Linked DNA regions of Magnetofaba australis IT-1. The protein of the gene in region 2 interacts with the protein of the main gene of each other region in a pairwise test. Links are inferred from orthologs where the notes say so. Each region holds a gene or a part of one and is shown on either strand. Other genes may lie near its edges.

Region 1 (12,778 bases), 550 kb from region 2 along the record:
TTTTCGCTCCTGATTGCATCAGTGTCATTCTTCTCTGTGAAAAATTTTGGGAGATGAAAGATATCGAGGGCTTTGCCCTCAAGCTCCCGGAAAGTCGTGGGGCCCGCCCCACACACCGCTTAAGGGTCACCGACCCTTAAGAATCCCGACGAATTTCCTTTGGAAATTTGTCTCCTGAGTCAGCGCGAGCTCGGGCTTGGTCAGGCAAACATTTTTACTGGGTCGCCTGACCATACAGGCCATGCTCCTGGATGTACGCGATCACCGGCTCCGGGGTGAAATAACGGATACTGCGCCCCTGGCGCAAGCGTTGGCGTAAATCCGTGCTGCTGATCTCCAGGTCGCGAATGGTCAGCGCCCCATAGAAGTATTGATCATCATAATCGGGAATCGGTTCGCCATCCGGCGGCGCTTGATGCTTGAGCAGAACTCCCGAAGCCAGCGAACACGCCGGGCGCGCATCATAACCGGGACGGTTCATCACACAAAGGTGTGCATACTCCAATAGCTCGCGCCAATCCTTCCACAGGTGCAACTCGCCAAGAAGATCCGCGCCCAGCAGTAGGATCAACTCATCGGCTGGGAATTGCTGCGACAGATCGCGCAGGGTGTCGATGGTGTAGGCGGTTCCTGCGCGTTGGATTTCGATATCCGATACGTCGAATCGGGGTTCATCAGCGATGGCCAGTCGGGTCATGGCCAGACGGTGTTGCGGGGGCATGCGCTGGGATTCGCCCTTGAACGGATGCGCGCCGGTGGGGATGAAGAGGAGACGGTCCAGCCGCAGCGCCTCCACCGCTTCCAGGGCGGCGCGCAGATGGCCGTGGTGGGGCGGGTCGAAACTACCGCCCATTAAACCGATGCGTTGCGCCTGAATCATGGGCGCGTGATAACTCGCATAAAGTGTGTCTCCCAAATTCGCAAATAAACGCGATACTGCGTGAAAGCACGATAATAAAAGGTGGAAAATCGCGACATTTATTGGCGCGATTTTCCGGGGTCTGGGGGCCGCTGCCCCCAGCGGGTGCAGGGCGGCGCCCTGCCGGGTCGAGGGCAGCGCCCTCGTGGGTCCAGGGCGAAGCCCTGGTGGGTTGAGGGCGGAGCCCTCATGGGGTTTGGGGCGAAGCCCCAATATCTTCCATCACCCCAAATAATTTAATTGGTCAACTGCGCACCTGCCCATCGCCCAACACGATCCATTTCTGGCAGGTGAGCCCTTCCAAACCCACCGGGCCGCGCACGTGGAGCTTATCGGTGGAGATGCCCATTTCGGCGCCCAGGCCGAACTGGAAGCCGTCGTTAAAGCGCGAGGAGGCGTTGACCATGACGGCGGCGGCGTCCACCTGACGCAGAAAACGCTGCGAAGCCGCATAGTCCTTGGTGATGATCACCTCGGTGTGGCGTGAGCCGTATTGGTCGATGTGATCCATGGCGTCGTCCATGGAGTCCACCACGCGCACGGCGAGAATGGCGTCCAGATATTCAGCCTCCCAGTCGGCCTCGGTGGCGGGCTGAGTGGGCGCGGCTTCGCCGATGGCTTCGGCGCTGCGAGGACAGACGCGCAGGGCGCAGCCGCCAGTGTGCAGGCGCTTGGCCATGGCGGGCAGAAAGGTGGTGGCCACGTCCTGGTGAATGAGGATGGTCTCCAGGGCGTTGCACACGCCGGTGCGCTGCATTTTGCCGTTGCAGATGATCTCTTCGGCCATGTGCAGGTCGGCGTGCTCATCCACATAGGCGTGGCAGACGCCGTCCAGGTGCTTGATCACCGGAATGGTGGCGTCTTCCATCACGCGCTGAATCAGGCTCTTGCCGCCGCGCGGAATGATGATGTCCACATACTTGTCGGCGCGCAGCAGGGCGCCGACGGCGGCGCGATCGGTGGTCTCCACCACCTGCACGGCGTCGGCGGGGGCGCCGGCCATGGCCAGCCCTTCGGCCAGACAGGCGGCGATGGCGCGATTGGAGTGGATCGCCTCGGAGCCGCCGCGCAGGATCACCGCGTTGCCGGATTTGACCGCCAGGGCGGCGGCGTCGGCGGTGACGTTGGGGCGCGACTCATAGATGATGCCGATGACGCCCAGGGGCACGCGCATATGACCGACGCGGATGCCGTTGGGGCGACGCTTGACGCCGGTGATCTCGCCAATGGGGTCGGGCAGGGCGGCGATCTGGCGAATGCCTTCGGCCATGCCTTCGATCACTTTATCGCTCAGGGTCAGGCGGTCGAGCATGGCCGACGTCAGGCCATTGGCGCGCCCGGCTTCCAGATCCTTGGCGTTCTCGTTTTGCAGATGGACCCGCTTGGCCAGCAATACGTCGGCCATGGCGCGCAGGGCGTTGTCTTTGACTTCGCCGTCGAGCCAGGCGACTTTGCGCGAGGCCGCGCGAGCGCGTTTGCCGATCTGTTCGATTAATTGCGCCGCTTCACTCATGTGTGCTCTTCAACTTGCTGATAGGGTTGTGAATTGAATTTTTGCAACCGGGCGGATGCAAAAATTCAATTGGTGCAAGGATGCCGCGAATGGGTTGATTCGTCCAGTCTCCTGCATGAAATTTCACCGCAGGCCAACAGAAACGGCGCCGCAGACCGTTTCAAGCCGAGCAGGGATGGCGTTGATTGGGCCGAATGTGGTACAAATCTCGCTTCCAGCGCAATCGCATCCGTATGGCGGGCCGCGCGCGCGAACCGCTTTGCCGGTTTCCCCAGGCCCCCGACTCGTTCATTTCAGGAATACGACATGTTTCAGGCTATCGCCCGCAAGATTTTCGGCTCCGCCAACGACCGCTATCTGAAATCCCTCAATCCGCTGGTGGATCAGATCAACGCGCTTGAGCCGCAGATGCAGAAGCTCTCCGACGAAGAGCTGAAGGGTCTCACCGCCCAGTTCCGCCAACGTCTGGACAATGGCGAGGAGCTGGACGCGCTGCTGCCCGAGGCGTTTGCCGCGGTGCGCGAAGGCGGCGTGCGGGCCTTGGGCATGCGCCACTACGATGTGCAGTTGGTGGGCGGCATGGTGCTGCACCAGGGCAAGATCACCGAGATGAAGACCGGTGAGGGTAAGACGCTGGTGGCCACGCTGCCGCTCTACCTCAACGCGCTGGCCGGACGCGGCGCGCATCTGGTGACGGTGAACGACTACCTGGCCAAACGCGACGCCGAGTGGATGGGCAAGCTCTACGGCTTCATGGGGCTCACCACCGGGGTGATCGTGCATGGGCTGGACGACGCCCAGCGCAAAGAGGCCTACGCCTGCGACATCACCTACGGCACCAATAACGAATTTGGTTTCGACTACCTGCGCGACAACATGAAGTTCTCCTTAGAGGAGATGGTGCAGCGCCCGCTGAACTACGCCATCGTCGACGAGGTGGACTCCATCCTCATTGACGAAGCGCGCACGCCGTTGATCATCTCCGGTCCCACCGAGGACAACACCGACAAGTACTATCAGGTCAACGCGGTGATCCCCAAACTGGAGCGCGAGACCCACTACACGGTGGATGAGAAGGCGCGCACGGTGACCTTCACCGAAGAGGGCAACGAGGCCATTGAGGTTCTGCTCAAAGAGGCGGGTCTGCTGACCAACGGCGATCTGTATGACCTGGGCAACATGGAGATGGTGCACCACGTCAACCAGGCGTTGCGCGCCCATGCGCTGTTCGAAAATGACAAGGACTACATCGTCAAAGATGGCGAAGTGGTGATCATCGACGAGTTCACCGGCCGCATGATGCCCGGTCGTCGCTACTCCGACGGCCTGCACCAGGCGCTGGAGGCCAAAGAGCAGGTGATGATTCAGAATGAATCGCAAACCCTGGCCTCCATCACCTTCCAGAATCTGTTCCGTCTCTACAACAAACTGTCGGGCATGACCGGCACCGCCGACACCGAAGCGTCGGAGTTTTCCAGCACCTATAATCTGGATGTGGTGATCTGCCCCACCAACCGGCCCATGGTGCGCATCGATAACGACGATGTGGTGTTCCGCACCCTGCAGGAGAAGCTCAATGCGGTGGCGGAAGATATCGTCGAGCGCAACGCCAAGGGGCAGCCGGTGCTGGTGGGCACGGTCTCCATCGAGATGTCCGAGGTGGTCTCCAAATTCCTCAAGCAGCGCAAGATCAAGCACGAAATCCTCAACGCCAAGCAGCACGAGCGCGAAGCGGAGATCGTGGCCCAGGCGGGTCGCAAGGGCGCGGTGACCATCGCCACCAACATGGCCGGTCGCGGCACCGACATCCAGTTGGGCGGTAACCCCGACATGCGCATCAAAAATGAGATCAAGCCCGACACGCCGGAAGAGAAGCGCGCCGAGCTGGAAGCGCAGATTCGCGCCGAGTGCGCCGCCGAGAAGGCCGAGGTGCTGGCGGCGGGCGGTCTGCACATCATCGGCTCTGAGCGCCACGAATCCCGCCGCATCGACAACCAGTTGCGTGGCCGTTCCGGGCGTCAGGGCGACCCGGGTTCGTCCACCTTCTACCTGTCGCTGCAGGACGATCTGATGCGCATCTTCGGCTCCGATCGCATGGACGCCATGCTGCAGAAATTTGGTCTGGAGGAGGGGGAGGCGATCATCCATCCGTGGATCAACAAGGCGGTGGAGTCGGCGCAGAAGAAGGTGGAGGGGCGCAACTTCGATATCCGCAAGAACCTGCTCAAGTTCGACGATGTGATGAACGAGCAGCGCAAGGTGATCTACGAGCAGCGCAAGGAGCTGATGGAGGCGGAGGACATTCAGGCCTACATCCAGGAGATTCGCGAGGAGATTTTGGCGGACCTGGTTGAGCAGCATCTCAACGAGGAGATCTACCCGGAGGAGTGGGACGCCAAGGCCTTTAGCGACGCGGTGCAGCATCAATTTGGCGTGGTGGTGGACGCCGAGAGCTGGAAGCATGAAGAGGGCGTCACCAGCGCGGTGGCCCATGAGCGCGCCAAGGAGGCTCTGAACGCCTATTGCGCGGCGCGTGAGGAGCGTTTGACGGCGCCGTTGATGCGTTATCTGGAAAAATCGATCCTGCTGCAACTGCTTGATGGTCTGTGGAAGGAGCATCTGCTCAACATGGACCACTTGAAAGAGGGGATTCACTTGCGGGGTTATGCGCAGAAGGATCCGTTGAACGAGTACAAGCGCGAGGCGTTTGAGCTGTTTGAGGGCTTGCTGGACCGCATTAAGATGGACGCCATTGAGTTCCTGGCCAAGGTGGAGGTGCAGCAGCCGGATGAGGTTGAGGCGCGTGAGGCGGAGTTGGCGGCGCAGCGGCAGCAAGAGATGAACATGATCCATGCGGACGCTGAGTCTTATGCGGGGGAGTCGGCGCCGCAGCCGGAGCAGGATGCGGCGCATACGCCGTATCGGCGTGAGGGCGATAAGATTGGGCGCAACGATCCGTGTCCGTGTGGGTCGGGCAAGAAGTACAAGCATTGCCACGGCAAGCTGGCGTAGGCCTGATCTACGCGGAGTAAAAGTGTTTGCGTGACGCAGCTTGAGCTGGCGCTGACTATTGGCCTCCGGCTGGCCGGAGGCGGGATTCTTAAGGGGCTGCGCCCCTTAAGCGGGTCCAGGGCGGCGCCCTGGCGGGGTTTGGGGCAGCGCCCCAATATCTTTAAGCTTTCAGCCGTTTCCCCCTTGAGAAAAGGTTGAGCCAGTCAGGATTTGGAAGAGAAGCTGGAAGGGTTGAGCCAGCACGGGGGAAAACGGGAAACGGCGGTGAGCGATATGTCGGCGTAGCCGACAGGAGCGAATGCTCTAGGGCTGTGGACTCGGGAAAGCCAAAAAGTGTGTGCGGGAAAGCGCTGGGGTTAGGGTAGTCTGCCCTTGTAGCAACTAACGAAGATCGGAGCGCGCCCAAGACCATCGTCTTTGGTGGAGTGAGGGAGCGAGCCCAAGATTGCCGCATCCGGGAGAGTTGGTCGCCAGCCCAAGACCGCCGCCTTCGGCGGCATGCTAGGGAGATCTCTCCCCAGACCCCTCTCTCAATTTGCCAGAGCAAATTGAGTCAGGAAGCGCCCCAGCAAAATCTGCGATTTTGCTTTTGAAAAGGGGGCGCAATTTAAAAAAGTTAGATATTAAGGCTCCGCCTTAATGATCCGCCAGGGCGCCGCCCTGGACCCGCCAGGAGGGACGCCCTCCTGGACCTCGATTAGTTTTACTCCGTGCGCGCGCAACCTTTGGTCGCCGCATCCAGATAGAGTGGGCTTGGGAGTCGCCAGTCATGGACACACGCCGCCGCGTGCTGATGATCGCCTTCCACTACCCCCCGCCCAAGGCTACAGCGGCGCCCAACGCGCCCTCAAATTCAGTCGCTACCTGCCCGATTGGGGTTGGGATCCCATCATTCTTTCCGCCCACCCCCGCGCCTACGAACAGACCGGGACCACCCAACTGGGCGAAATCCCCAAAGACGCCCCCGTGGCCCGCCCGCAGGCGTGGGACGCCAAACGCCATCTGTCGATTCTGGGACGCTACCCCGGCTTTCTCGCCAGCCCCGACCGCTGGGCCACCTGGCGCCCCTTCGCCATCCGCCGCGGCCTGCAACTGATCAAACAACACAAACCCGAAGTGATCTGGGCCACATACCCCATCGCCAGTTGCCACATGATCGCCCACACCCTGAGCGGCCTCACCGGCCTGCCGTGGATCGCCGACTTCCGCGACGCCCAGTGGACCAACACCTTCCCCGCCGACCGCGCCCGCCACGACCAACACGTGTTGCTGGAGGCGCGTCACATGGCTTCGTGCAGTCGCGCCGTGATCACCACCCCCGGCATTCAAAAGCTGTATGAAAACCGCTACCCGGTGAATCCGCCGGAGCACTTCGCCGTCATCGCCAACGGCTATGACGAGGCGGATTTCGCCACGCTCCCCCAACGTCCGGCCAATGCGCAGATCGACGGCCCGGTGACCCTGCTGCACAGCGGCGGACTCTATCCCGGCCACGAGGAGCGCGACCCGGTGAGCTTCTTCGAGGCCCTGGGCAAGCTGCGTCACTACGGCATGGTGGGGCCGGAGACCCTGCGCGTGCGTTTTCGCGGCTCCCAGGAGGAGGATTACCTGCGCCAACTGGCGGTGGCCAACCATGTGGCGGATATGGTGGAGGTGCTGCCGGGAATTCCCTACGAGGAGGCGCTGCGGGAGATGGCCCTGGCCGACGGTTTAATGCTGTTCCAGGGGGCCAACTTCCACCACCTGATTCCGGCCAAATTGTTTGAATATCTGCGTCTGGGGCGTCCGGTGTTGGCTCTGGCCGATCCCACCGGCGATGCGGCCAATCTGCTGCGCGATTGCGGTGGGCGGGAGATCATCCCCCTGCACCACACCGACGCCATGGTGGACGCGCTGCCCGCCTTCATCGCGCAACTGCGCGACGGCCAAGCCAGCGCCCCGGACCCGCAAAAGGCCGCCCAGTACGAACGCCGCCGCCTCACCCGCCAACTGGCCGCTCTGCTAGAAGAGGTGGCCGACGCGGAGAGCACCGGCGAGGGGTAGGGGTTACTCTGTCGCCTCCGCCACGGTGGGTGTAGTCTTTTCAGCGTTGCGCGCCTCGTGGCGGCGCATCACTTCCGCCGCCAAGTCTCGCTGCTGTTGGGCCTCTTGGGGGCGGTTCAGGGCGTCCAGGACTTGGGCGTGATTTTTTAACACAGTGGCGGTATTGGGGCTCTCGGGCAGTTTGGCCAGCATGATCTCAGAGGCGCGTTTAATTAATGCCTCCCCGTGATTTTCTTTCTTTTGTGAAAAATACACACCACCTAGATTTTGTAAAGACATGGCCAAGTCTGGATGTTCATGTCCTAGTAAATTTTCGTATATTTCGATAGATTGTTGAAAAAATGATTCAGCCTCCTGAAACTCCTTCTCTTCCCAGCAAAGTGACCCCATATTGTTTAATGTTTTTGCGTAACCAGGGTGAGCCCTTCCATAGGCATTAGCTACAATTTCTAGATCACGCTCATATAGGGCTCTCGCGGCTTTAAAATTCCCTTGTAGCTTATGAACGCTGGCAAGATTAGATAATACTATCCCGAATGTGGGATGCATAAGGTTTTTGGTAACTTCAAACTCATTTACAATGGACTGAAGAATAGACTCTGCTTCAGGAAGACGCTCTTGGACAATATACATTTGTGCTATATTGTTCATGATCCGGCCTAGATCAGATGGATTTTTATGAGGTAAGGATTTAGTTATTTCAAGTGACTTTATGAATAACTTCTCAGCCTGAACAAAGTCCCCTTGGTCGCTATATAAACCTGCTAGGTTAGCCGTTGCTATTGAGAGGAGATTTTTGTCGGCGTTTTCTGAAATATTCAGTAATTCTATACCCTGTAAGTACAGTTTCTCGCTATCTGTGACGCGTCCTTGATGTTCAACACTTGAGGCCAAGCTAAGTATGGATTTTACCTTTTCATTGATAGAGGCGTCATATTTGTTCCGCAATTCCATTGACTTGATGTGGTAATTTTCTGAACCTGCAAAATTCCCCATCTCGCCTGTTGCTCTGCCTAAGGCAAACAGTAGATCAGCGCGCTCAAGCTCCCATTCACGATCCCGCCCTGGCGGCATCAACTCCACCGCCTCCTGCAAGGCGTCGAGCGCTCCGGCATAATCCAATTGAGATAGACGTGCATTTGCTTGAGCCTTGGCCAGTTGCGCGGCGGTGCGCAGCCCCTCATCGGCTTGTTGCTTTTGCTTCAGGGCAGTCACGCAAGCCAGGGTTTTGGCCTCTTGTAATGCGGCATCTGCTTCGACCCATTGGCCTTCCGCCATGAATGCTTGCGCCTTCTCCTTGAGCGCCCCCACTTCTGCATCGTTGGTTTTGAGTTGATCCAACTCCGCCTGCAATCTCAGATAGCGCTCGGCAAACTCACGCAGCATGGCGTCCCACTCATAGGGGGGGACTTGCTGGATATCCAAACGCTTGGAGAAGTTGTGGATTGCGGCTTCGGCCAAGCCTGCCTTCTTCACTTCGTCAATGGTTTCTGCGCTAAAGGTGTTATTTACAACCACCTTGTCGCCATTAATGCGGTCTCCATTGTGTGTGATATCGCCTTGCGCAGTGCTGTGGTCGGTCACATGGGTATTGGATTGGTCGCCCTGCGCCATGTTTTCCGTGTGTTGCACGTTGCCGCTGTGGGATTTGTGGGTGAACTTTGTCGGTTTGTCCGAGGAGAACCACTTGGACGAGAGCCAATTGACGAACAACCCCACGGGAATGGCGACGGCCAGCGCGCCAATCCAGTTGTCCTGAAGCCAGATCAAAATTGGGCCGCCATAGGGCTGTAATCCCGCCAGGAGTGATTTCAGACTCTCCACAACTTTCATCTCCTGCTGTGCTGGGTAGGAAACTCACCAGTAACGAGAATAGTTGAGAGATTGCAACGCTGTACAGCGAAAAGCCGCAACCGGAGGCATCACGCGGGCGCTGGGGGCGACGACAGAGTAGCCCGGCGGGGCGGGGTTATTCCGGCTCGACGTCAGCCAGGCCCAACGCCTTGCGCGCCGGGCCCAGGCCCTGTCCGGCGGCTTTCTCATACCAATGGCGCGCCTTTTTGGGATCGCGCGCAACGCCCTGGCCGTTCTCATACATCGCGCCCAGATTGTATTGCGCCACCGCCAACCCCTGCTCGGCGGCCAGCCGATACCACTTGGCTGCTTTGATATAATCCTGGTGCGTCCCGGCGCCGCTGTCATACAGCGTGCCCAGATTGGTCTGCGCCCGCGCATGCCCTTGCAGGGCCGCGCGACGATACCACTTGAACGCCTGGGCGTAGTCCTGGGGCCGACCTTTACCGGTATCGAACATCACGCCAAAATTATATTGCGCATCCGCCACCCCGGCGATGGCGTAGTAGTAGAACCCCTGCGCCGCAGTGTGCAGATCGCCGCGATTGATCGCGGCGAAGATCTCCGCCTTGGAGAGAAGCAGGGGTTCCAACTCGGCGGATGCGGCTGGCGTGGATGGCGTGGGGTCATCCACCGCCGGTTGTTGCGGACGCATGCGCGCCCTGGGGGCGATGTCGGCATGGAGCATCGGGCCAGGGGCGGGCGGCTTGTCCGGAGTTTCGGCCAGTTGTTGTGGCGCAGCGGCGATCTTGGCTGCACCGGGCGGTTTTTTTGAAGATGGGGAGTCCGGCTCGTCGGCGACGCTCCGCGACTGGGCGGGGGCTGCAACAGGCTGCGCAATGGCGGGTTTTGGCTTGGACCGGGCTGGTTTGTCGCCTGGAGGCGTCGCCTTGCCTGATGTCGATGCAGACGAAGCGATGGCGCGTGGCGCTCTGGTCGGAGCCGGAGTGTCGGCGTCGGCTGTTTGGGCGGAAGCCGGGTCTGGCTGAACGGCAGGGGGCTCTGATTTGGCGGAATTCGAGGCGGATGGCGGTTTTGCGGCGACGCGCTGTGGCGTCGGACGCCTCTTGCGCGTGTGGGTTGATTTCTGCAGTCGCGCCTCCAACTGCGCCAGCAGCGCCGCATCGCCATAGCCTTTGTCCACCACCTTACGCGCCCGGTAGAGACGCGAGGCCGCCTGCTTGCGCCGTCCGGCCTCCAGATCCTCCCGCGCCAGCGTCATGTAGCGTTGGGCGATGGCCGCCATGGCCCGCCGCGCCTCCACATGATTGGGCTCCAACTCCAGCGCGCGCTTGAGGATGCTGTAGGCGCTCTTGCCTGGCGGCCACATCAGTTTGCGTTGAGCGAGGAGCTGCTTGCCCTGGGCGACCAGCTGATCCGCTTCGCTGCTCTGCGCATGCGCGGGCGCAGGCAGACATAGGGCGAGAATCGCGATCAGCGTCACAAGGCGCATGGGGTCACTTTCCGAGCAGGCGTTGGGGGCGGTTGGGAAGATTATGCGAGGGATCGCCGCACACTCTCAAGGGGTGACGCCGATGCGGGGGCAATGCCTGCCGGATTACCCCTCAAGCGCGCGCGGGCGGGATTGATCGGCATCACTGTTGGGCGCCGACAGGAGCTGGCGCCATCTCCTCCAACGCCGCGCGTGCGGGGGCAAACCCCCGTTTCGCCGCTTGCGCATACCAGTGTCGCGCTTCGTCGGGGTCATGCTCCACGCCGCGCCCTTCGGCATAGAGGCGCGCCAGACGATACTGCGCCATGGGCACGCCCTGATCCGCCGCCAGTTGGAACCACGTCGCCGCTTTGAAGGGGTCCTGCGGCGCGCCCAATCCCGCCTCATACAGCGCAGCCAGATTGGCTTGCGCCTGCGGATGCCCCTGCAAAGCGGCGCCGCGATACCATTTGAGCGCCTCGTTGTAGTCCTGCGCGACTCCTTTGCCGGTGTCATACATCACCGCCAGGTTGAATTGCGCCTCATCCACCCCGGCGATGGCGTAGTAGTGCAGCCCCTGGGCGGCGGTGACGTAGTCGCCGCGCTCCATGGCGGTGAAGATCGCCGCCTTGGGAATCAACGTGGCGTCCAGCGGGCCGGATGCAATGGGCATGGGAGCCGAAGGCGGTGGCGCTTGTACTGCGGGCGCTTGCTGGCGAGGAATGGTGGGCGGCTTGCCGCGAAACATGGGGGTGATCTGCGCATGGGCGCTGCGGCCGGATTGCGCAGAGGGGGATTCTGCTTGCGCTGGCGTCGTGGTGGGCTCGGATGTGGGATGCCGCTGCGCAACCAGTTGAGCTGGAGCGGGCGATGCCGGGGGTGTGTCAGGTTTGCGCGGACGGGCCGCTGCTATCGGCTTGCCGCCAGATTTGGCGCGCGCTTGCAGTTGCGCCAGTCGCGCCGCGTCGCCATAGCCCATGTCCACCACTCTGCTGGCGCGATTGAGCCGTTTGCGCGCCCGAGTGAGGCGACCCGCCGCCAGATCGGCTTGCGCCAGCGTCATGTACTTCTCGGCGATGGCCGCCATGCCCTGTTTCGCGCTGCTGGAGTGGGGGTCGCGGGTCAACGCCCGTTTGAGCAGGCTCATGGCGCTCTTGCCTGGCGGCCACATCAGCTTGTGTTGGGCGATTAACGCGTTGGCCTGCGCCAGCAGACGCCTCTGTTTGACGTCGGCGCCGGTTTTCTGGGGAGCCGGTGGCGTCGCGTCTTGCCGTGTCTGCATGGTGGATGCCGCCTGATGCGATTTGGGCGCAGTGGCGACGGCGCGTTGCGCGGGCGGGATCGCTGGTCGGATTGTGGCGCGCGGCTGGGGTTTGCGCTGTAGACGCGCCTCCAGTTTGGCCAACGCGGCGGCATCGCCATAGCCCAGATCGATAATGCGGCGGGCAAGCTTCAGCCGTTTGTGCCCCTGTGTGCGCCGCCCCTTCGCCAAGTCGGCGTGGGCCAGCGTCAAGTAGCGTTGCGCGATTTTGCCCATGGCCTGTTTGGCTGCGGCGTTGTCGGGATCCAGCGTCAACGCCTGTTTGAGCGCGCTTATGGCGCTTCTGCCCGGCGGCCACATCAACTGACGCTGCGCCATGCGCTGTTTGGCCAGCGCCACCAACTGGTCGGCGTTGGGGCTCTGCCCGTGGGCGGGGGCGCTGAGTAGCAGCAAGAGGGTGAGAATCAGCGCAAGACGACGCATAAAGGCTCCTGATGGGTGACGCGCAGTGGGCAACCCGGGTGGCGTCAGAGGGGGAATTATGCGAGTTTTTCAGGCTGACTCTCAAGAGAGCGCAATCAACGCCAAGCCGATGAGTTCGCCGTGAAGATCAAACGTCGCGCCAAATCCAAATCCGCCCCCGCGCATCTGCGCGCCGCCGCCCAGGAATCCTGGAGTCAGGTTCAGGCGGCGTTGGCCGTACAGGATCTGGCCGCCGCCGAACGCGCCCTGCGCGAGACGCTG
Region 2 (8,124 bases):
TCGGGCCCTTTGCGACTCTTCAGCTCCTCTTTGAGCTGCTCGGCTCCCTCCAGGGTCATCGGGACTTTATCCATGTTCAACGCCTTCATTCCATTGGGGTGGCCAAAACCGCCGATTTGGGTATAAACCACGGCTTTGGATAATAAAAACAGCGACGCGCCCGGCATCCCGGGCGCGTCGCCAAGTTTCTCATCCTGTGCCCGGGGGCGGAAACGCCCTAGCAGTCCGGGAAATGGCGGATATTCTGCAATGAAACAGCCATTTCGTCAACCGCAATCCACCTTGCCGTCGCCAAGCGTTTGGCCCGCCAGTGTTATTTAAAACCACGCACAAAATGACGCCCGGCTCGCCCCAGCGGCGCTTTGGCGGCGCTGGGGCGTCGCGATGCATTCATTTTTGTTCGCGGTTCTTAGTAGTAATCCTGCAACGCCCGACAACGCGACGGATAGTTGCGTCGCGCGTCGATGGCGGAGACCGCCGCGCGCATCCCCGCCACCGTGGTGAAGTACGGGATTTTGCTCATCAAGGCGGTGCGACGGATGGGGAACGAGTCCTCCAACGCGCGCTTGTCCTGGGTGGTGTTGAACACCATCACCACTTCGCCGCTCTTCATGCGATCGACGATGTGCGGACGCCCCTCATTGACCTTATTGACCGTCTCCACCTCCAGCCCCTCTGAGCGCAGGAAGTCGGCGGTGCCACGGGTGGCGGTGAGGATGAAGCCCATCTCCTGCAAGCGCCGCATGGAGAGCAAAATCGCCTTCTTGTCCTCATCCTTGACCGACACAAACACCGACTTGCCGGACGACTGCTCCAGGGTGGGCAGATTGGAGCCCGCCCCCTCCTGCGCCTTGGCGAAAGCGACGCCGAAGTTGCTGCAGATGCCCATCACCTCGCCGGTGGATTTCATCTCCGGGCCCAGCACCGGGTCCACGTGGGAGAACTTCTCAAACGGGAACACCGCCTCTTTCACCGCCACATGGGTGATGCGCGGGGTGCTGGTGAACCCGATATCGGTCAGCTTCTCACCAGCCATGACGCGGGCGGCGATCTTGGCCAGCGGATGACCGGTGGCCTTGGAGACGAACGGCGCGGTGCGCGAGGCGCGCGGATTGACTTCGAGGATGTAGACCGCGCCGTTCTGAATCGCGAACTGCACGTTCATCAACCCCTTCACCTCCAGCGCTTCGGCCAGCAGGCGGGTTTGCCGCTCGATCTCGTTGATCAGGTCCAGCCCCACAGAATAGGGCGGCAGCGAACAGGCGGAGTCGCCCGAGTGCACTCCGGCCTCTTCGATGTGCTCCATCACCCCGCCCACCACGGCGATTTCGCCGTCGGCCACGCAATCCACGTCGATCTCGATGGCGTCCTGCAGGAAGTGGTCGATGAGCACCGGGTGGTCCGGCGACGCTTGCACTGCGGTGCGCATGTAGCGGTTCAGATCCACCGAGTCATACACGATCTCCATGGCGCGCCCGCCCAGCACATAGGAGGGGCGCACCACCACCGGGTAGCCCACGTTCTCGGCGATGCGCACCGCCTCATCTTCGGAGCGGGCCAGACCGTTGGGCGGCTGGCTCAGATTGATGCGCTGCAGCAGCTGCTGGAAGCGTTCGCGGTCCTCGGCCACATCGATGGCCTCCGGCGAGGTGCCGATGATGGGCGCGCCGGCGGCTTCCAGCGCCTTGGCCAGTTTTAGCGGGGTCTGCCCGCCGAACTGCACGATGATCCCCTCCGGCTTCTCCAGATCGACGATGGACATCACGTCTTCGAAGGTGAGCGGCTCGAAGTAGAGGCGGTCGGAGGTGTCGTAGTCGGTGGAGACCGTCTCCGGGTTGCAGTTGACCATGATGGTCTCAAACCCGGCGTCGCGCAGGGCAAAGGCGGCGTGCACGCAGCAGTAGTCGAACTCGATGCCCTGGCCGATGCGGTTGGGCCCGCCGCCCAGAATCATGATTTTGCGCCGACTGGTGGGTCGCGCTTCACACTCGCGCTCGTAGGTGGCGTAGAGATAGGCGGTCTGCGAGGCGAATTCGGCGGCGCAGGTGTCCACCCGCTTATAGACGGGCACCACGCCATCGGCGATGCGGCGTGAACGGATGCGTTCCGCGCTCTCGCCCAACAGCTTGCCCAAACGCTGGTCGGAGAAGCCCATCTCCTTGAGTTCGCGCAACCGCTCGGCGCTCATGCCGTCGAAGATCACCCGTTCGAGCGACTGTTCGGCTTCAATGACCTGCTGGATCTGGTCGAGGAACCACGGATCGATGCTGGTGACCCGGTGCAGCCACTCCAGGGTTTTGCCCTGACGAAAGGCGTCGGCCACATAGAGGATGCGGTCCGGCCCCGGGTTGTGCAGCTTCTCCTCCAACTCCGCTTCGCTGCCCGGATCATCCGGGTTGATGATGGGGTCGAAGCCGGTCAGACCGGTCTCCATGGAGCGCAACGCCTTCTGCATCGACTCCTTGAAGGTGCGGCCAATGGCCATGGCCTCGCCCACCGACTTCATCTGCGTGGACAGACGCGCCTGCGCTTGCGGGAACTTCTCAAAGGTGAAGCGCGGGATCTTGGTCACCACATAGTCGATGGTGGGCTCAAACGAAGCCGGGGTGACCCCGGTGATGTCGTTCATGATCTCCGGCAGGGTGTAGCCCACCGCCAGCTTGGCCGCCACCTTGGCGATGGGGAAGCCGGTGGCTTTGGAGGCCAGCGCCGAGGAGCGCGACACGCGCGGGTTCATCTCGATGATGATCAACCGGCCAGTCTCGGGATGGATGGCGAACTGCACGTTGGAGCCGCCGGTGTCCACGCCGATCTCGCGCAGCACCGCAATGGAGGCGTCGCGCAGGATCTGATACTCCTTGTCGGTGAGGGTCTGCGCCGGGGCCACGGTGATGGAGTCGCCGGTGTGCACCCCCATGGGGTCGAGGTTCTCGATGGAGCAGACGATGATGGCGTTGTCGAGATTGTCCCGCACCACCTCCATCTCATACTCTTTCCAGCCCAGCACCGACTCCTCCACCAGCACTTCGGTGGTGGGGGAGGCCGCCAGACCGCGACGAATGATCTCCTCGAACTCTTCCAGATTATAGGCGATGCCGCCGCCCGCGCCGCCCAGGGTGAAGCTGGGGCGGATGATGGTGGGGAAGCCGATCCCCTCCTGGATCTCCTGCGCCTCCTCCCAGGTGTGGGCGAAGCCGGATTGGGGCATATCCAGGCCGATGGCGTCCATGGCGTGCTTGAACTTCTCGCGATCCTCGGCCTTTTCGATGGCCTCGGCGGAGGCGCCGATGAGCTCCACGCCGTACTCTTTGAGCACGCCAGCCGCATCCAACGCCAGCGCAGCGTTGAGCGCGGTCTGGCCGCCCATGGTGGGCAGCAGGGCGTCGGGGCGTTCGGCTTCGATGATGCAGGTGAGCGACGGCGTGGTGATGGGCTCCACATAGGTGCGGTCGGCCATCTCCGGGTCGGTCATGATGGTGGCGGGGTTGGAGTTGACCAACACCACCTCATACCCCTCCTCGCGCAGCGCCTTGCAGGCTTGGGCGCCGGAGTAGTCGAACTCGCAGGCCTGGCCGATGACGATGGGGCCGGAGCCGATGAGAAGGATCTTTTTGATGTCTGTGCGTTTGGGCATATCAGTGCGCTCTTTTCGTGACGCTGGCTCGGATCGACGGACGGATTACCCCCGCATCAGATCGACGAACTGCTTGAACAGATAGTGGGCGTCATGGGGCCCCGGACTCGCCTCGGGGTGGTGCTGCACCGAGAACACCGGCGCGTGCTTGTGACGAATGCCCTCGATGGTGCCGTCGAACAGCGAACGGTGGGTCACCTCGATGGCTTCGGGCAGACTCTCTTCGCGCACCATGAAGCCGTGGTTCTGGGAGGTCACCTCCACCGAGCCGTTGGCCAGATTCTGCACCGGATGGTTGCCGCCGCGATGGCCGAACTTCATCTTTTCGGTCTGCGCGCCCAGCGCCAGGGAGAGCATCTGATGGCCCAGACAGATGCCAAACAGCGGCTTGCCGGACTCCACCAACTCGGCGATGGCGCGAATGGCGTGCTTCACCGCATCGGGGTCGCCGGGGCCGTTGGAGAGGAACACCCCGTCGGGACTGCGCGCCAGCACCTCTTCAGCGGTGGCCGACGCGGGCAGCACGGTCAGGTCGCAACCGGCCTGCACCAGCGAGCGCAGGATGTTGCGCTTGACGCCGTAGTCGATCACCACCACCTTTTTGCGCTCGCCGCCCGGGTCGATGTCGTGGTACCCCGACTCCAGCTTCCAGCGCCCCTGCTTCCACACATAGGAGCTGTCGCAGGTCACATCGCCGGTCAGGTCCATGCCCGCCAGCCCCGGCCACGCCTTGGCTTTGTGCACCAGCGTGTCGGTATCGAACTCCACATGGGAGATCACCCCGCGCATGGAGCCGTGTTCGCGCAGATGCGCCACCAACTTGCGGGTGTCGATGCCCTCAATGGCGGGAATCTTATGCCGTTTGAGGAAGGTGTCCAGATCCTCCTGGGCGCGCCAGTTGGAGAGGCGTCGCGCCGACTCCTTGACCACGAAGCCGCGAATCCACGGCTGCTTGGACTCCATGTCCTCGGGATTGATGCCGGTGTTGCCGATCTGGGTATACGTCATGGTGACGATCTGGCCAGCGTAGGAGGGATCGGACATGATCTCCTGATAGCCGGTCATGGAGGTGTTGAAGCAGACCTCGCCCACCTTCTCGCCGGGCGCGCCCAGGGCGCGACCATCGAAGCGTGAGCCGTCTTCCAGAACCAGGACCGCGCGGCCCTGTGCGTTGCTATGGCCTTCCAAGGATCTCTCCTGTTCGGAGTGTGGCGCGGCCTCCCCGTTTGGGGCCGCGCGCTGGCGGGCGTTGCGGCGCGCCGCACAATATGGGAAAAATACCCCATATTGTTGGAAGAATATCGCGCCGATTTCGCCTTTTTATCCATCTGCAATAAAGGGACGAGCCGCTTATACCGCTCTGGACGCATGGCGTCAATGGCGCGTTGGAGCCGCATTGACCATGGTTGCTAGACCATACAAAAAAATGCTTAAAATGGATAGAGGTTCCACAGAAAATCCTGCTCGCGCGCTGCGCCGGTTAGGGAGAGAGAGCATGAAGCGTCGCTTATCATTGATTGCGCTGTGCGCGCTGATGGGGTTATCGGCGACATCCGCCCTGGCGGGGGGCTGGCTGGGGGTCACCGTCACCCCGCCGCGCGGCGTGGCGGTGGCGGAGATCATTAAAGAGAGTCCAGCCGACCGCGCCGGGTTGCAGCGCGGCGACGTCATCCTCACCGTCGACGGCCATCAGGTGCAGAACGCCGGACACTTTGCCCACCTGATCAATAGCGGTCGCCCCGGCGACGCCGCCAAGCTGGAGGTGCAGCGCGACGGCAAGAAGCTGACCCTGGAGGCGCCGCTGGATGACAGCCGCGACCACGCTGTGATGAACGGCGGCGGCAACGGCGGCTGGGGCGAGATGATCAACCGCGCCACGCAGATGCTGCCGCGCCCGTCGATGAATAGCGCGCCCATGAACGGCTCGCTCTACGCCGCGCCGCAAACCGGCGGGTATGGCGCGCCCGAGGCCGACCCCCACTATGCGCCGCCGCCCAGCGCCTACGGCTATCCTGAGGTCACGCCGCAGCAGCAGCGCAGCGACTTCTCCGGCAGCGTGCGCCCGGGCGGGCGGCAGCACTTTTTTGGCATGAATCCCAACGCCGCGCCGCAATCCGGGTTGGCCCCTGCGCCCACCGCGCCGCCCGCCGCCGCCACGCCGACGCAGCCCGCCGAGCGGCCCGAAGCGGCGCTCGCCCCGAATCCGGCTGACGCGCCGTGGCTGGGTCTGGCCATGGCGCCGGACCCCAACGGCGTGCGCATCGCCGCCGTGGCCCCGCACAGTCCGGCGCAACGGGCCGGACTGCAAAAAGGCGACCTGCTCACCCGCTTCAATGGCGAAACAGTGGCCGACCCCGACCAGGTGGCGAAGACGGTGATGGCCATGCGTCCGGGCGAATTGGTCACCCTCTCGCTCACCCGCCAAGGGGATGCGCAGACCATTCAGATGGCGCTGGGCGCGCGCCCGGCGCGGTAAACGGCGTGGAGTACCCCACCCCGCTGCTGTCGGGCCGTCTGCGCAAACGCTATAAACGGTTCCTGGCCGATATCGTGCTGGATTCCGGCGAAGCCATCACCGCCCACTGCGCCAACTCCGGCTCCATGCGCGGCCTGATGGCGGACAACGCCCGCGTGCGCGTGAGCCACGAACCCGACCCCAAACGCAAGTTGGCCTGGAGTTGGCAACAGGTGGAGGCCGACGGGGCCTGGGTGGGCATCCACACCGGGCTGGCCAACCGCATCGCCGAAGAGGCGCTGCTGGCGGGTCAAATCACGGAACTGAATGGCTTTTCCAGCCTCAAAAGAGAGGCGCGCTATGGCGACTCGCGGCTGGATTTCCGCCTCGATGGCGAGAATGGTCCCCTTGGCTACATGGAGGTCAAGAGCGTGACGCTGCGCATCGGCGCGTGCGCCGCCTTTCCCGATGCGGTGACCACTCGCGGCCAGCGCCACTTGGAGGAGTTGCGCCGCGCCCGCGCCGAAGGACTCGACGCCAGCTTGCTGTTTTTAATTCAACGGGGCGACTGCGCGACACTGCGCGCCGCCCATGAGATCGACCCGGACTACGCCGCCGGACTGCGCCGCGCGCAAGACGATGGCGTGCGCATTTTGGCTTACGCTTGTGATGTCACGGCGCAAGGCGTGACAGTAAGAGGGCCGACGCCCCTGGAGATGGATCCCGCATGATCACCATGAAGAGCCCTGCTGAAATCGAACAGATGCGCCCCAGCTGCGTGCTGGCCGCCGAGACGTTGAAGATGATCGAAGAGCACGTCAAACCCGGCGTGACCACCGACCAGTTAAACGAAATCTGCCATCAATACATCATTGATCACAACGCCTACCCGTCGCCGCTCAACTACCGCGGCTTTCCCAAGTCCATCTGCACCTCGGTCAACCATCAGGTGTGCCACGGCATCCCCAGCGACCGCGAACTGCGCGACGGCGACATCATCAATGTGGACATCACCACCACGCTGGATGGCTGGTACGGCGACAACAGCAAGACCTTTTTCGTCGGCAAGCCCTCACCCAAAGCCGAGAAGATCGTGCGCATCGCCAAGGAGTGTCTGGATCTGGGGATTGGGCAGGTGCGCCCGGGCGGACACATCGGCGACATCGGCGCGGTGATCGAAGAGCATGCGCGCAAAAATCGTTGCACCGTGGTGCGGGAGTATTGCGGCCACGGCATTGGCCGCAAATTCCATGAGGAGCCCGCCGTGCTGCACTATGGCGTGCGCGGCGAAGGGGTGGAGATGAAGCCGGGCATGACCTTCACCATCGAACCCATGGTCAATCTGGGCAAACCGGCCATCAAGCACATGCCCGACAAGTGGACCGTGGTGACCCGCGACCACAGCCTCTCCAGCCAGTTCGAACACACTATTCTGGTCACCGACACCGGCTATGAAGTACTCACCGACATTGACGGCGAATATCCCATCACCTGATCCAGTCAGTCGAATTCAAAACAGAACATTGGCTATTTTGGAAATGAAAGATATCGAGGGCTTTGCCCTCGAGCTCCCAAGATCAAAATCCAAACCATGGGCTCCGCCCATACCCGCTTAAGGGTCACAGACCCTATGACGATTTGGCAGGATTGCCAAATCGGACTCGCGCAGCGAGCCCGAAGGGTGAGGGCCATGGATGGCCCGAATCAATCCCGACAAATTTCCGTTGGAAATTTGTCCCAGAGTCAACGCAAGCTGAACCGACGTCACGCAAACATTTGACATTCTGTACAGTTTTGGTTTCGCATAATTTTAGACCAGACCGCCTCCTACCGGTGCGTCAATCCCGACCCGGGGCGTCCAGCACCGCCGGGAACAGACGCTCCTCTTCGAACTGAATCCGCTCGCTGAGTTTTTTCAGGCAGTAGCGGGCGTCGGCCATAAAGCGCTCTGGCACGGCCTCAATAGCGGCGGCGTCGGGCCAACGGGCGAAGAACTCCCGCAAAGAGCGCGTGCGGCGACCTATATCCACAAATC

The links.
Region 1: the proteins of sfsA (region 2) and MAIT1_RS13730 interact in binary tests that used the Escherichia coli proteins (3 or more experiments, as listed by UniProt). The link is inferred for Magnetofaba australis IT-1 from one-to-one orthologs.

What each region holds. Positions count from the first base shown.
Region 1 is NZ_LVJN01000020.1:337,302-350,079, forward strand. What follows is about bases 299-3,280. They hold MAIT1_RS13730 (glutamate-5-semialdehyde dehydrogenase), read right to left. Parts: upstream 2,433-3,280; coding sequence 1,164-2,432; downstream 299-1,163. Other genes in these bases: nadD (nicotinate-nucleotide adenylyltransferase), read right to left, coding at 299-880; secA (preprotein translocase subunit SecA), read left to right, coding at 2,739-3,280. Also shown: more of nadD, read right to left, coding at 215-298; more of secA, read left to right, coding at 3,281-5,444; MAIT1_RS13740 (glycosyltransferase family protein), read left to right, coding at 6,198-7,487; MAIT1_RS13745 (tetratricopeptide repeat protein), read right to left, coding at 7,491-9,311; MAIT1_RS22060 (tetratricopeptide repeat protein), read right to left, coding at 9,457-10,794; MAIT1_RS13755 (tetratricopeptide repeat protein), read right to left, coding at 10,937-12,517; MAIT1_RS13760 (tetratricopeptide repeat-containing sulfotransferase family protein), read left to right, coding at 12,638-12,778. UniProt on the Escherichia coli protein: Catalyzes the NADPH-dependent reduction of L-glutamate 5-phosphate into L-glutamate 5-semialdehyde and phosphate. The product spontaneously undergoes cyclization to form 1-pyrroline-5-carboxylate.
Region 2 is NZ_LVJN01000020.1:884,414-892,537, reverse strand. The notes cover bases 4,976-7,967. They hold sfsA (DNA/RNA nuclease SfsA), read left to right. Parts: upstream 4,976-6,115; coding sequence 6,116-6,820; downstream 6,821-7,967. Other genes in these bases: MAIT1_RS16075 (hemerythrin domain-containing protein), read right to left, coding at 7,928-7,967; map (type I methionyl aminopeptidase), read left to right, coding at 6,817-7,584; MAIT1_RS21605 (PDZ domain-containing protein), read left to right, coding at 5,130-6,110. Also shown: transcription elongation factor GreA, read right to left, coding at 1-74; carB (carbamoyl-phosphate synthase large subunit), read right to left, coding at 410-3,634; carA (glutamine-hydrolyzing carbamoyl-phosphate synthase small subunit), read right to left, coding at 3,680-4,822; more of MAIT1_RS16075, read right to left, coding at 7,968-8,124. UniProt on the Escherichia coli protein: Binds to DNA non-specifically. Could be a regulatory factor involved in maltose metabolism.